DNA from 4 places in the Brumicola blandensis genome. Region 2 is predicted to be linked to each of the others. Evidence: predicted binding sites of a transcription regulator. Region 2 holds the regulator's gene; each other region holds the start of a gene.
The links. Region 2 encodes sigma-54, which starts transcription at its own class of promoters, with help from an activator protein. Its sites were predicted from a motif close to GTTGGCACGNNNNTNGNNT; they were not measured.
Positions count from the first base shown of each region.

Region 1: RM544_RS09835 (flagellar hook-length control protein FliK) is a predicted target of sigma-54. The motif match lies at 1,657-1,675, and genes of this name have one in related genera.
Region 3: RM544_RS00830 (EF-hand domain-containing protein) is a predicted target of sigma-54. The motif match lies at 1,405-1,423, and genes of this name have one in related genera.
Region 4: RM544_RS09510 (LPP20 family lipoprotein) is a predicted target of sigma-54. The motif match lies at 1,174-1,192, and genes of this name have one in related genera.

Region 1 is NZ_JAVRIE010000003.1:313,401-317,104, forward strand. It holds gene RM544_RS09830 (response regulator) at 1-1,481, opposite strand, end outside; gene RM544_RS09835 (flagellar hook-length control protein FliK) at 1,777-3,704, shown strand, end outside.
Region 2 is NZ_JAVRIE010000007.1:239,591-243,294, forward strand. It holds gene lptC (LPS export ABC transporter periplasmic protein LptC) at 1-127, shown strand, start outside; gene lptA (lipopolysaccharide transport periplasmic protein LptA) at 96-674, shown strand; gene lptB (LPS export ABC transporter ATP-binding protein) at 674-1,399, shown strand; gene RM544_RS16290 (RNA polymerase factor sigma-54) at 1,462-2,949, shown strand; gene hpf (ribosome hibernation promoting factor) at 2,974-3,261, shown strand; gene ptsN (PTS IIA-like nitrogen regulatory protein PtsN) at 3,278-3,704, shown strand, end outside.
Region 3 is NZ_JAVRIE010000001.1:187,622-191,325, reverse strand. It holds gene RM544_RS00835 (sensor histidine kinase) at 1-890, opposite strand, end outside; gene RM544_RS00830 (EF-hand domain-containing protein) at 974-1,234, opposite strand; gene RM544_RS00825 (hypothetical protein) at 1,660-2,082, opposite strand; gene asnS (asparagine--tRNA ligase) at 2,343-3,704, shown strand, end outside.
Region 4 is NZ_JAVRIE010000003.1:240,932-244,635, forward strand. It holds gene RM544_RS09505 (flagellar assembly protein FlgT) at 1-1,048, opposite strand, end outside; gene RM544_RS09510 (LPP20 family lipoprotein) at 1,336-1,788, shown strand; gene RM544_RS09515 (bifunctional GNAT family N-acetyltransferase/carbon-nitrogen hydrolase family protein) at 1,874-3,448, shown strand; gene RM544_RS09520 (magnesium transporter) at 3,467-3,704, opposite strand, start outside.

The DNA.
Region 1 (3,704 bases), on a different contig from region 2:
AATGCGCCGTCAGAGCTACTTGCGATGAGTTTGCCACTCAATGGGTCTATTTGCATGATTCGTCCCAGACCGGCGGCAACAAGCTGCTTTCCTTGCCTAGTGCTTAAAATATCATTAAGTGTATTTCGAGCATCATAGTTTAGTGCAGTTGAACTGTGTTGCTCAATATGTGAAGGGCTCTGTTTATTGACCTCGAGCTCAAATATTCCACTCCATTTTGCGTGCACTAATGCATCCTTGAATTCGATAATGTCCACACTACTTTCTTGATTATCGCTCAGTGGCAGAAACTGAGGGCTGAGAAGCTTATTGGCGCTAGCGCTTAACTTAAATATACCGTTTCCTGCGGCTAAAATGCCTCGACTTGTCTCTTTTAGCCTGAGGATCTCAGTAGAGCGATTGCCAATTTTAAACTGACTAATAATATGCGCAGGTGTCATCTTAATAATATTCGGTATACCCGTTAACCAGATATTGCCTTGGCGGTCCTCCTGCGCAGAAAAAACCGTATTCATACTGATATCAGACTCTATGTAGTTCCTGAGGAAATGCAGATTTTCATCAAGCACAAACAGGCCGTGATAGACCGTTGTGATGTAAAAGTAGCCATCGGAAGAGAAAATAGCGCGATACAGCTGTGTATCCTTTGGGAAATCACTTGGGTTGAGAACTTGAAGTAAGTCAGTATCTTCTAGTCGATAAACACCATGTGACTCAGTCACGAATACTATCTTTTGATTTTTATCTTGTAGTATTTGCGTAACACGCGATTCTGAGCTTAGTGTATAAGGCAAAGTCTGATGATTCAGGATGATATTGTCTTGTTCAACGTGTGTCGTGATCTTATTGATATGCTGGTCATTTTTCGCTTTATACCAAAACTCATTATCAATATTGAAAATGAAGTGTTTACTTGAAATTGCCCCTTCCACTATTCGCAATTTTTTGCCGTCATAGAAGAAAGTAAATTGACTGGAAACAAATAGGACACCATGTTCATTGCTACGTGTCGACCATATTTCACCAAATTCCTCAATGTTCGGGAGATATTGAGCAAGCAGGCTTGTATACTTCAGCTTACCTGCTGCACTTATCGACACTTTGGCTATATCGTTGGTTGTGCCCAGATAAAGCTCTCCTTGCCACTCAGCTATTTCTCTTACTGGTGTTGCATGAGGAGTCGAAATGTTGCTCCAAGAACTCCCGTCCCACATTGAAATGCCGCTTGTGTGTCCAACATAAATAAATCCTTTTTTATCCTGAATGGACGTCCAGTTTTGGTTATGCCCACCATGTTCATTTGGAGGATATACCGTAATTAAAGGTTGGCCCACAAATTGATACTGCTGTTCCTGAGCCTGCATTCCAGATTCATTGGCATGAGCGACAAAATGCAAGAATAGAAAGATGAAAAATGAAAGCCCGACTAAAGCTGTGTCGTGAATTACCTTCATGAATCTGTCGCTTGGAGCTAAAAACATGCGTAATAATTTTCCTTATCTGTTTGGCCTAACACAGTAAATAGCCTTATAGAGACAGCCGGATGGACCTAGTTTGAAGCAAGTGCCTCAGCACTTTATTCCCTCCGAGCAGTGTAGCGCAATTCATGAATAAGAACCAAGGCGAAGTGAATACTTGCTTGACCGTTTTTTTACTGTTGGTACGGCCTTTGCAAATTCACCTAGTATTGTAACTAAATAGCCTGTATTTTTTGAATTAATAGTTAATAAAAACAGAAGTTTAGTCTTATTGTCACGGTTTGGATGAAAATTAATTATGCAACAATTTGCCACCGCTCAAACAACTATTGCCGCATCAAACATAGCGTTTGAAGAGATCCAAGTGAATTCACCTGTGAGCCGGGAATCAGCTGGCTCTCAGTATGATAATAGTCAACAACGCAGCGCATTTGAAGAAGCTTTAGCTAGGCAGGAAAAGCAAGCTGAAAACCGTCGTGAACCTGAGCGTAATGATAATAAACGCAACAGCCAGGTTCAGGATAAGAATGCAGAGCAAGCTCAGTTGAGCCGAGAAAGAGCGCAAGAGAGTCAAGAAGCTAGGAATAGAAAAAGAGATGAGCAGGCTGAGCAAAGCAGGCTCGACAATGAGCGTAATCGAGACTCAGACAAGCAAACGAGCTCGACAAATAATGCTTCATCAACCGAGCGCTCAGAGCCGACAAATCGAGGTTCAGCAAGCTCAGAAAAGCAGAGCGAGGAGCATTGTGTAAATTGTGAAGAGCACCAAACCGCTCTGCATGAGCAAGCTAAGCTAAGTGAAGCTAGTGAGGAGCAGCGCAATATTGACGAAATTTTAGTGGCTGAGAAAGCAGCGGCACAAAAAGAGGCTTCCAGCCAATCAGGTAAATCTGAAAACGAGGCTGCATTAGCACCAGGCGAGGAGTTCAATTGGGTTGACTATGTTGACCGTATTAAAGACCTCTCTGATAAAAATATTAGCAATGATTTGTACATTGATGACTCAAGCAATAATGAGGACTTTTTCAAACAGGCACTAGACTCTTTGGCTTTAACTTCAACGAAGAATGCCAGTGATAGTTCAGACGAAATTGCTGTAGACAGTGTTTCTGATATTGTCACAGAAGAGACAGACACAGAGTTTCTGGAAATTCATCTTAGTGAGAAAGAGCTTGAAGCGCTGCTGAAGGCGAGTGGTGTAGAAAAAGAATTGAGTTTGCATGGTGACGCACTTGAGGAATTAGACAAAGCGATTACGTCTTTATTGCAGCAATTAATGGATAGAAGTGGACCAAGCGAAGCTGATCCAGCCGAACAAAATCTTGAATCACAACAAGAGACATTAGGTGCATCCGAAGTAGATGCTAGCTTATTGAAAAACCTTCTATTATCTTCTGAACAAGAAGCTAAAGCGATGGCCAAAGCCAATGATGCGAAATTACAGGCACTTGATAATGAGAATGCGGTTCCAAATGAATCTTTAAGCGCTTTTGAATTGGCTCAGGATGAGTTTACCGATCAAGAAAAAGTACCTCAGCCAATCGAAGGCAGCATTGATGACGCACTTCTTGCCGGTATCAAACCAGTAACAGGTGAAGTTGAAGGCGAAAAAGTAGCACAGCCGCTTGATAGTGAACTCAAGCCAAATCAAAACCCAAACATCGATACACTAAAAGAGGACGTGATTGATGAGTCTGCGCTCATATCTGCTTCAACTCTTGCATCGACTGGAAAATCTGAAGGTAAAGAAGCCAAAGTAGCTACAGTAGCGCCATTAGTGCTTTCGATGGGTGACAAATCAGCGAAAAAACAATTGGAAGTGCTAGCCAAGTTACCGCCAGAAGCTGAAGCAGCTGCGCTTGAAAATATTACTCAGCGTTTAGAAACGACCATTTCTGACTTGAAAACAGAAGGTAAAGCAACTGAATTTATTGCCGCTTTACAATCTGGGGTCAAAGAGATGAAAGAGCAATTAAAGCAAGGTAGAGAACCAGGTATAGACTTGAAAAGTTTGGTTAATGAAGCGCTAGCGAGTGCCGAAGTCAAAGTGCCTCGGGCCGAAACCGCGGGTGTTGATAAGCAATTAACTCAGATTAACAATATCTTGTCAGCTGCGAGCTCAATTAACCAAAGTGCGCAAACGCTGCAAAGTCAAAACTATCTGAATACAGGCTTAAGTGAAGTTCAGGGCGTAAAAGAGATAGCACAACAGCAACTTGAAAGTAC
Region 2 (3,704 bases):
AGATCAACCAGTCGCTATATCTGGTTCGAATTTTACGATTAATAGTATTGGGTTTAGCGCAAATCTAGAAACCCAACAATACGAGTTAAAAAAACATGTTGAAACTGAATACTTACCTACTCGCTAGTTGCTTAACGCTAGGTTTAGCGTTTTCGAGCACAGCGCAGGAAATCATTCAAAAGAGTGATTTTGAGCAACCCATTAGACTTGAGTCTGAAAATACCTTTGCCGATAGTAAAGAGAAAGTGCTGTTTTACGAGGGTAACGTCAAGATTACTCAAGGTAGCTTAAAAATTAGCGCCGATAAAATGGAAGTGATAGGCACCAATGGGGCTGGGCGTGAAATTTTTATTGCCACCGGCAAACCTGCTTCTTATATCCAACAATTGGCCGACGGCAGCATGGTCGAAGCCCGTGCGAATGAAATCAAATACATTAAAGCTGACCGCACCATTTCTTTGAAAGGCAATGCACAACTTCTGCAGAATGCCTTTACGATTGAAGGTGATTCAATTATTTTTGATATGCAAAAAGAACAGGTGCTGGCCAACACAAATGAGAAAAGTAACACGCCTACCGTGACAATTTTCAGTCCAGATACGATTCAGAAAACCAAAGACACCTTGAAAAATAAAGCAGAAGACGCAGATAAGAAGCAAGAGGACGATCAATAGTGAGTAAACTCGTTGCCAATCATCTCGCCAAGTCATACAAAGCTAGGCAAGTCGTTAGAGACGTCAGTATTGAGGTATCCACAGGCCAAATCGTTGGCTTGTTAGGCCCCAATGGCGCCGGTAAAACCACTACTTTTTACATGATCGTTGGGCTCGTACCTATCGATAAAGGTGAAATTTTCATTGATCAGCTAGATTTATCAATTCAGCCCATGCATGAGAGAGCAAGACACGGTATCGGTTATTTACCGCAAGAAGCTTCGATTTTCCGGAAACTAACGGTATATGAAAATCTAATGGCTATTTTGCAAACGAGAAAAGAACTCACAAAAGACCAGCGCGAGCAACAAGCCGATGATTTAATGGATGAATTTAATGTGAATCATATTCGAAACAATCTTGGGATGAGTTTGTCAGGCGGGGAGCGGCGTAGAGTCGAGATCGCGCGAGCTTTAGCAGCAAATCCTAAATTTATTTTGCTCGATGAACCCTTCGCCGGTGTTGACCCAATTTCTGTTAATGATATAAAGAAGATAATACAACAATTAAAAGAACGTGATATTGGTGTATTAATAACTGACCACAATGTTCGAGAAACCCTCGATGTTTGTGAACAAGCGTATATAGTAAGTCATGGCGAACTAATCGCCTCAGGCAGTGCTGAGGAAGTTCTCAGTAACCAAAAAGTGCGAGATGTTTATCTCGGTGAACAATTTGTCTTATAGGTATTCCGTATCATGTTTAGAATTCGGCACGTCTCGCCGTTAACATTAGGTCAAGGGCATCAATGAAGCCTTCATTGCAGTTAAAATTCAGTCAACAACTTACGATGACGCCTCAGTTGCAGCAGGCGATCAAGCTATTACAGTTATCTACGCTAGACCTGCAACAAGAAATCCAAGAAGCGCTTGACTCAAATCCCTTATTGGAAATTGATGAAAGTGAACACAATAATGACAAGCAGTCAGAAGAGAATAGTGCAAACGATAGAGAGCAAGCTGATTCTAGCGACCTCAATTCGGCAAATTCTGACAACATCGATAGTCATGACGCCTTAGAAAACAATCAACTCACTGATGATTTACCGATCGACAGTTCATGGGAAGAATACCTCAGTTCGTCTTCTGCACCAGCAACGATGACAGGTGGCTCAAGCCCCGACGACGACTACGTCTTTCAAGGTGAGACCTCAGAAAATATCCAAGACCACTTAATCTGGCAGATGGAATTAACGCCCTTCTCTGATATTGACCGTTCTATCGCTATCGCAATTATCGACAGTATCGACGAATCAGGCTATTTAACCGTCAGTTGCGAAGACATTTTGGATAGCTTACAAAACGAAGAGATTGAGCTTGATGAAGTGGAATGTGTTTTAAAACGCATTCAAATGTTTGACCCTATTGGCTCTGGGTCCCGCTCACCTCAAGAATGCTTGCTGGTGCAACTCAATCAGTTTGCTCCCGACACACCTTGGGTCGCTGAAACTAAACATTTGCTAAGCGAACACAGTGATTTACTAAGTAGTAAAGACTACCGCACTTTAATGCGTAAAACGAAGTTGAAAGAAGACCAACTGCGTGAAGTGATGCGTCTGCTACAAACACTCAATCCCCGTCCTGGGAGTGAGATAGCAACCAAAGAGCCGGAATATGTCATTCCAGATGTCACTGTGCTCAAGAAAAACGGTCGCTGGGTTGTTGAATTAAATAATGATTCACTGCCGCCATTAGTGGTTAATCAAGAGTATGCGGCCTTAAGTAAAAGTACAAAAAATTCGAACGATTCCCAATTTATTAAGTCTCATTTACAAGAGGCGAAATGGTTTATCAAAAGTTTAGAAAGCCGCAACGAAACACTCCTAAAGGTGTCTCATTGTATTGTGCAGCAACAAATGGGCTTTTTTGAACACGGCCCAGAAATGATGAAACCGATGGTACTAAATGACGTAGCTGAAATGGTGGATATGCACGAATCGACTATATCTCGAGTTACCACACAAAAGTATATGCACACGCCACGTGGCATTTATGAGTTAAAGTACTTTTTCTCTAGCCATGTTTCTACTGAGTCTGGAGGAGAGTGTTCATCTACTGCGATAAGAGCATTAATTAAGAAGTTAGTGGCTGCAGAGTTACCTAGCAAGCCATTAAGTGATAGCAAGATTGCGCAATTGTTAGCTGATCAAGGTATTCAAGTTGCACGGCGGACAATTGCGAAATATCGAGAGTCTCTCTCGATTCCCCCGTCGAACCAAAGAAAAAGTCTTTTATAAGACGACATTAGAGGACGTAACATTATGCAAATTAATCTAACAGGTCACCACGTAGATATTACAGATTCACTCAGAGCATATGTCGATACTAAGTTTGAGAAGTTAGAACGACACTTCGACCATATCAGCAACGTACACGTGGTGTTAAACGTCGAAAAGCTGAGCCAAAAAGCAGAAGCTACTGTGCATTTAAAGGGTGACGTTGTTCACGCAAATGCCGAGCATAATGACATGTATGCAGCCATTGATGGCCTTATCGATAAACTAGACAGACAGGTTATTAAACACAAGGAAAAACTAAAGCGACACTAGTTGCTTAAGAGTTAATATGATCATATCTGATATCATTTCTTTAGACCGCACTGAATGTGCGGTCGATTGTCACAGTAAAAAAAGAATTTTCGAAGTCATCAGCGAGATTGCGGCCAGAGAAAACCCATCATTAGCACTTGGCGATATACTCGCGAGTATAGTGAGCCGAGAAAAAATGGGCAGCACAGGTATTGGAAATGGCATTGCCATTCCTCATGGCCGTATCGACGGCATAGACGATATCGTAGCTGTTGTCGTCACGAGTGAAGAACCTATCGACTTTGACGCTATAGACGACAGACCCGTTGATATTTTCTTTGCACTATTAGTACCATCAGAGCAAACAGAAGAGCATCTTCAGACACTTTCTTCTATTGCACAAAAACTCAGTGATAAAGAAATCGTGAAAACGATTAGAAAAGCCACAAGTAAAGACCAAATAA
Region 3 (3,704 bases), on a different contig from region 2:
AGTTGCCCTACCATTTCTTCTGCTAACAGTGCGCAGCCTTCTTTAAAACTCGCCAAAGGCGTCTTCAATTCGTGTGAAGCATGACGCAACAGCGCTGTTCTTACTTTTTCAAGTTGTTGAATGCGCTTGTGTAGCAAATAAAGGTCTTTTTCTACTGCGACAAGTTCTCGCGGTCCCGATGACGACTTCACCGGTAATTCATTTTGATTATCTGCGATAGCCGCAATGATATTTTTCAATTTATTTACAGGCTTGGTGATTAACTTAGCGGCAAATAAAATGAGTATAAGAGAGACTAAAGTGAGCGCTGCAGTAGACCAAGCCTGCTTTTGCTGCAGTGCAGACATGAAGCTTTGCTGCTCAGATACTCGTTGATTCACTGTTGCTTTCACGTCATCACTCAGTGCGTTAATTGCTTGCGTAAAAGAGGCTAAGTGAGCGTCCAAGACTAGCTTGTCTGTCATGCTCGGATAATTTCCTAACTGAATTAAATTGCGGTGCAATTTACCACAAGCATCGGAATCAGAGAGTTGCTGACAAAACGGTTCCAACTCTTGTTGAAATAGCGTTAATGTATCGTCGTTCAACTGCTTCAGTGTTGCGTTGGGTAATACAAAGTGCTGCCGCATAAGTCTTTCGATATCTCGTGCCATGCTTTCTAAGTTGCGCATGGTACCTGCTGTCTCAACGAAAAACTGAGTCTGCTTCACAATGGCATCATTCAGTTTTGCCAAGTCACTCTGACTTTGCCAAAGCAAAGTAAACAGAGGAACGAGTGCAACAAAGAAGCTACCTAAAATGAGTTGTTTTAGCGATCGAATTTGCAATAGTCTGGACGATTTAGTGTAAGTGTCATCAAGCATTACATAGCCAGCGTTTTGCTTCAACAAAGCGATGCAATCTTATTGGGAAGGTTGGAAGGATGAAAGTGGCCCACTCATCCGTGTATTGAGCCATAACTGTCACTACATCGTTATCCTTTAGAGATTTCGCTTGCGTCTAGTTCATCAAGACTGATGTAACCATCTTCGTTCGCATCTATTTTATTGAAGTTTTCAAGTAAGGTTTTATGACCAACGGCTTCTCGCAGGGAAATAAGCCCATCTTGATCATCGTCTAATGTTGCCATTAGACTTTCTTGCGCATTCGCTGCAGTTGATATAAGAATTGCTAAGATGCCTTGCACCAGCATGATTGATAATGCGATCTTCATCATTTTTGAAAAGTTAGCCATGGTACGCTCTCCTAAATTCAGTATTGGATTAACGGCGGTGAACAAGCAGCTTCACTTACGTTTGTTTCCTACTGACATCTTGTATTATTATTTTTATCAGTTTGAGTGTGCTTTTTACGGTTCATTTAGACCATTGGTGTTTGGTTCGAAATGACCATGCAGAAGTAGTATTACAAGGAACATGCCAACTTAATTTATACAACATATTCAACAACATAGAAGAAATCAAAAAAATAAACAACGGAATTGTGAAGCTAATATAAGACACCGCTTTAGTCATTTCTTACAATACAGTGAAAACATTCAAAATAGTGCAATACTTTCAGATAGTTAAAGCGATAATGATGGTGTCGCAATATACAGACAGTCGAAACAACGCACCGCTCGCATCCGTCATCTCAGTATGAAAAAAGATGGGAGTATCTTTACATATACATTGTGGTGTAAAGCGTAATTAAGCTAATGACAGTGATCGCTAATAAGATGAACAAATTAATGCCAAAGTTATCTGTTTTCCTGCGGTTTCTTCGCAAGCGCAGGATCATCGAAACTAAACTCAAACCGAGACAGACCTGAAGGGTTGCTAACAATCCATCCACGTGAGCCTGTGACCAGTAAATTCGGCCTTCAACTCCCCAGAATTTCTGTACACCACTAATAAACTCTGGACGAGCATAATGGAACAAAACGAGTGCACCAAGCAAAGAAAACCAAGCTGACACATTTAAAATGACCATGACTCGAAACAAGGGCTCTTTGCTCGCTGGAGTCTGTCGGCGGTCAACAAAACCCAAAGGTTCGGCTCCACCCTCTCTCCCTCTCGTATTTTTTTCATTTTTATCGTGCATATTCTACTTTACCTACTGTTATCCCTTGCATAGTTAAGTATACTTAGCCGCTAAAAGTAGAACTAAATAAGACCCGACGAAAAATGCTTTGCTTCCGACGTTTATATAAGTCAGCATCGCGAACTCAAACGTGGTGAGCCAACAGGTTTCTTTTTCAGACTACCTATTGCTATCATACGGAATTAGCACTTTATTTGTCCACAACGGATAATAAAGCTAGCGTTTATCGTTTTGTCTAGTCATGCCCAATGGAGAATAATATGACATATGCACCAGTCGCCGATGTTTTGGCTGGCAAATATGGTGTCGACGACACTGTGACCATCAAAGGCTGGGTGAGAACCCGTCGCGACTCAAAAGCAGGCCTTTCATTCATTAACGTGCATGATGGCAGTTGCTTTGACCCAATCCAAGTCGTTGCAATGAATTCATTGGCAAATTATGAAGATATTACCAAACTGACCACTAGCTGCTCTGTTTCGGTTGTAGGCACAGTAAAAGCGTCTCAAGGTCAAGGACAAGCACTTGAAATCGAAGCACAAAGTGTTGAAGTGCTAGGTTGGGTAGAGAACCCAGACACATACCCTATGGCTGCAAAGCGACATAGTATCGAATATTTGCGTGAGCACGCTCACCTACGCCCTCGCACAAACATTATCGGTGCAGTGACCCGCATTAGAAATTGTCTTTCACAAGCCGTGCATCGATTCTTTCATGAGCAAGGTTATTTTTGGATAAGTACTCCAATTCTGACAGCGTCGGACACTGAAGGTGCGGGTGAAATGTTCCGAGTGTCTACATTAGATATGATGAATATTCCTCGCGACGACAAAGGCCTAGTGGATTACAAAGAAGACTTCTTTGGTAAAGAAACTTTCCTCACCGTGTCTGGACAACTTAACGTTGAAACCTATTGCGCTGCTATGTCAAAAGTATATACCTTTGGCCCAACCTTCCGTGCTGAGAACTCAAATACAAGTCGTCACTTAGCTGAGTTTTGGATGATTGAACCTGAAGTTGCTTTTGCTGATCTCGCGACAGTTGCACAGCTAGCCGAAGATTTACTGAAATATGTTTTCAAGGCCGTGCTTGAAGAACGTCCAGACGACATGGCGTTTTTTGCGCAACGTGTAAATAAAGAAGCGATTACTCGTTTGGAAAGCGTGGTCAATTCTGAGTTTGTTCGTATGGACTACACAGATGCGATTGATATTCTGCAAAAGAGCGGTAAAAAGTTTGAATTCCCTGTGGAATGGGGCGTTGATTTATCGTCAGAGCATGAACGATACCTTGCTGAAGAGCACGTAGGTGCGCCAATTATTATGCAAAACTATCCAAAAGATATTAAAGCATTTTACATGCGCATTAATGACGACAACAAAACGGTAGCTGCTATGGATGTCTTAGCACCTGGTATTGGTGAAATTATCGGTGGTTCACAACGTGAAGAGCGCCTTGATGTGTTTGATCGCCGTCTTGCCGAAATGGATCTCAGCCAAGAAGACTATGCTTGGTATCGAGACTTACGTCGCTATGGCACAGTGCCACATGCTGGTTTTGGTTTAGGTTTCGAACGTTTAGTGGCTTATGTGACTGGTATGCAAAACGTGCGCGATGTTATT
Region 4 (3,704 bases), on a different contig from region 2:
GAATTTGTTTTACACTAAATAAGGTAAGTTGGTCTCCAGCTTTCACTTGTTGGTTTTCACCAAGGTTAATTTGTAGTTGGTTGTTTGCTACTGCCAAGATTCTACCCATAGTCGGCTCGCACATGGCAAATTCTTCTAAGTCGACTGCTGCTTGCTGCATGCTCTCTAAAACAGCACGGCCGAAACGACTTCGCCAAAATTGATCTGAATGCACGTCGACAGTTTTGGTCCGGTCAAACTCCCAAGCTTCTGATAGTCGATATTGCTTACTCATCAAGGTTTCACCTGAAGCACCGTTCAATAGCGTGATGCTATAGGCAAGGTTTCGCACCGCTTGTTCACCCTTCCAAAACGTAAACGCATTCGATTGATTGCGCTCTACGCTAATGTCATCAATGGTAATTGCTAATACATACTGAACATCCGTTTTTTCTGCCAGTCTGACGGCCTGCATTGCTTGATTTGTTGTATGCCAATTTAGAATATACGGTTCTACATCAGAGACGGTAAGACTTGTTGTGATAGCCGCAAATGTCTCCTGAAGCTTCATTGCTGCCGCTTCACCGAAAGTATGTAGCTGGCCATCCGCCGCTTGTGCACCGTAGCGTAAAGGGAAATATGTAGTTGCAATACGCTTGGTATAATCGGCTGCGCTGCATTGTGATTCTTGTGAAAAGATATCTGCGCGAATAGATACGGTGACATAGCCATCTTCATATACCTCTTCAATAAACTCAATCGTATTTACCTCACCACTAGAGCGAATCTCTAAATGATCATCCATCAGTAGACCGTTCGTCATTTGTTGTACGCTTCGCACAGATGCGCCAGCAAACAATAAGGCTTGCTTAATTGCTTCTTCTGTTGCCTGTTCTCTAGCAGCCACTTTATCACCGTTTAGAATAGCTGCTTGCCCAGTGGCTGAGAACCAGGCCGCCTTAGCTGTGTGGCTAAAACTAAGTGACAAAAGAACAAACCCAAAAATAGTGTACCAAGGTGTTTTCATATCAATGTGCTCAACGTTATGCTGTTCAAGGTTGCATTGCATTTATGAGTCTCTGCAAGACAACTAAGACTAAACTGATACTGTCAAAAAACAGTGTTATTGCTTTGGCTATACAAGTTATATGCCATAAGGCACATTTAGAGGATTTGAAGGTTTAATCTGAAATAGTTGGTTCGCTTATTGCTTAGTGTCTCAATAACGAAGCATATGAATACAGCGTCTATTAAGAAAAGCTACTAGATAGACTCTGCTAAAACAACAAAGCAAGGCAGTAGGAAACAACCATGCAAGAGTATACGAACTATTTACCAAATAAAAAACAGCTTCTAATGAGCGCGATGATGCTTTTCGCTGTCGCCGCTTTGTCGGGCTGTAGCTCAATGTTTACCAAGCATGTGGAATGGGAAACGATTGAGCCTGAATCTTATCCTGTGCTCAGTGCTGTGGGTTATGCACCAATAGATGCACAACTGGCGTCGGATGATTCTACCAAAACACTGATGGCGATAAAGGCATCAAAACTTGACGCCTACCGCGAATTGGCGGAACAAGTTTATGGCCAAAAAGTTGACGGTGAGCAAGAGTTAGCAAATTTGATCCTGACAAACAACCAGTTAAAAAGCTCGGTGGAAGGCGTTATTCGAGGCGCTCGTGTTGTAAAGAGTTACCCCGTAGGTGAAGACACATACGCAACGGAATTAGAGCTAGACATGTCACGAGTCTATGACATCTACCTTTCAACAGCCAAGCCGAAAAAAATACGAAAGGTCACTTACTATTGATTTGAGCAAGCAGACTTCTAACAAACCTTGAGTTCAGCACAATTTGCTCTAACATAAGAGCTTCTATAAGCTAATTTGGGATTTTATGAGTCAAGACATGAGTCATGCAGGTGAGGGTGAACACCTATTAGAACTTCGCCATTTAACGCTCGACGATTTCGACGACATTAAAGAGTTAATGGATGACGTGTATCAACACGTTGGTGGCGCTTGGAAATTACGCGAATACCAAGCCCAACTCAATACCTTCCCCGATGGACAAATATGCATAGAAGATAAGGGTAAAGTTGTTGCCGCAGCATTTGCTGTGATTGTTGACTATGACAAATTTGGTGACAAGCACACTTACGATCAAATTACCGGTGATGCTTACTTAACCACGCACGATCCCAAAGGTGATGTTCTTTATGGCGTTGATATATTCGTATCGAATGACTACCGAGGCTTGCGTTTAGGCCGACGTTTGTATGAGGCGCGCAAAGAGATTTGTCGCAACCTGAACCTTCAGTCTATTATGGCCGGTGGTCGCATTCCTAATTATTCAAAGTATTCTAGCGAACTAACTCCATACGAATATATTGAGAAAGTTAAATCAAAGGACATTTTCGATCCTATCCTGACCTTTCAAATTTCTAATGGCTTCGAAGTGAAGCAAATTTTAAAGGCCTATTTACCGGAAGATAAAGCGTCACGTGGCTATGCAACGTTATTGCAGTGGCACAACATATACTACGATGCAGAGAAGCCATCTATTATTAATGGTGTTAAAGAGTCAGCGCGTATTGGATGTGTTCAATGGCAAATGCGTTACTTTGAAAATGTTGGTGAATTGCTTCAGCAAGTAGAATACTTCGTCGATGCCTTATCTGATTACTCGTGTGATGTTGCATTGTTTCCTGAGTTTTTCAATGCGCCGCTAATGGGCTTAGCTGACTCAGATAGTTCAATTGATGCAATTTGGCATCTAGCGACCTACACCGATGAAATCATCACTGCCATTTCTAAGCTTGCGATCACCTATAATATTAATATTATCGCTGGTTCAGTGCCTGTCATTGAAGATGATGAGCTATATAACGTGAGTTATGTTTGTCATCGTGATGGCTCATTAGAAGCACAGTCGAAGCTGCATCCTACACCTCATGAAAAGTCTGATTGGATCATGAAAGGCGGGGATGAGCTTAAGGTGTTCGACACTGATTTTGGTAAAATAGGTGTGCTGATTTGTTACGACGTTGAGTTCCCAGAGCTTGCGCGTATTTTAAATGAGCAAGATATGCAGGTGTTGTTTGTGCCATTTTGGACTGACACTAAGAATGGTTACCTGAGAGTTCGTCGTTGTGCGCAAGCTAGAGCGATAGAGAATGAATGTTACGTTGCCATTGCTGGTAGTGTGGGTAACTTGCCTAAAGTAGACAACGTTGATATTCAATACGGACAAACGGCTGTATTTTCGCCCTCGGATTTTGCTTTCCCACATGACGCAATTGTGTCGGAAACCACGCCTAACACTGAAATGACCTTAATAGTCGATTTAGATTATAACAAGCTCACGAAGTTGAAAAATGAGGGCTCGGTACGCAATTATTTAGACCGTCGACGCGATTTATACCGAGTCGATTGGATCGGTAAAAATGCGTACGACAGTGGCAAGTCTTAACGGCTAATTAAGGCGAGCTTAGAGCAGTAACAAGCTACCTAACCCTAAGAAAGCCACAAAGCCAACGATGTCGGTTACCGTTGTAAGAATGACAGACCCTGATAACGCAGGGTCTATCTTTAACTTATTCAATACGATAGGTAGCAACACGCCGGTTAATGCTGCCATTGCTATATTCAATAGAATGGCAATAGAAATCACGATGCCAAGTAAACTACTATCGAACCACAAGTAAGCAATTGCACCAACCACAGTT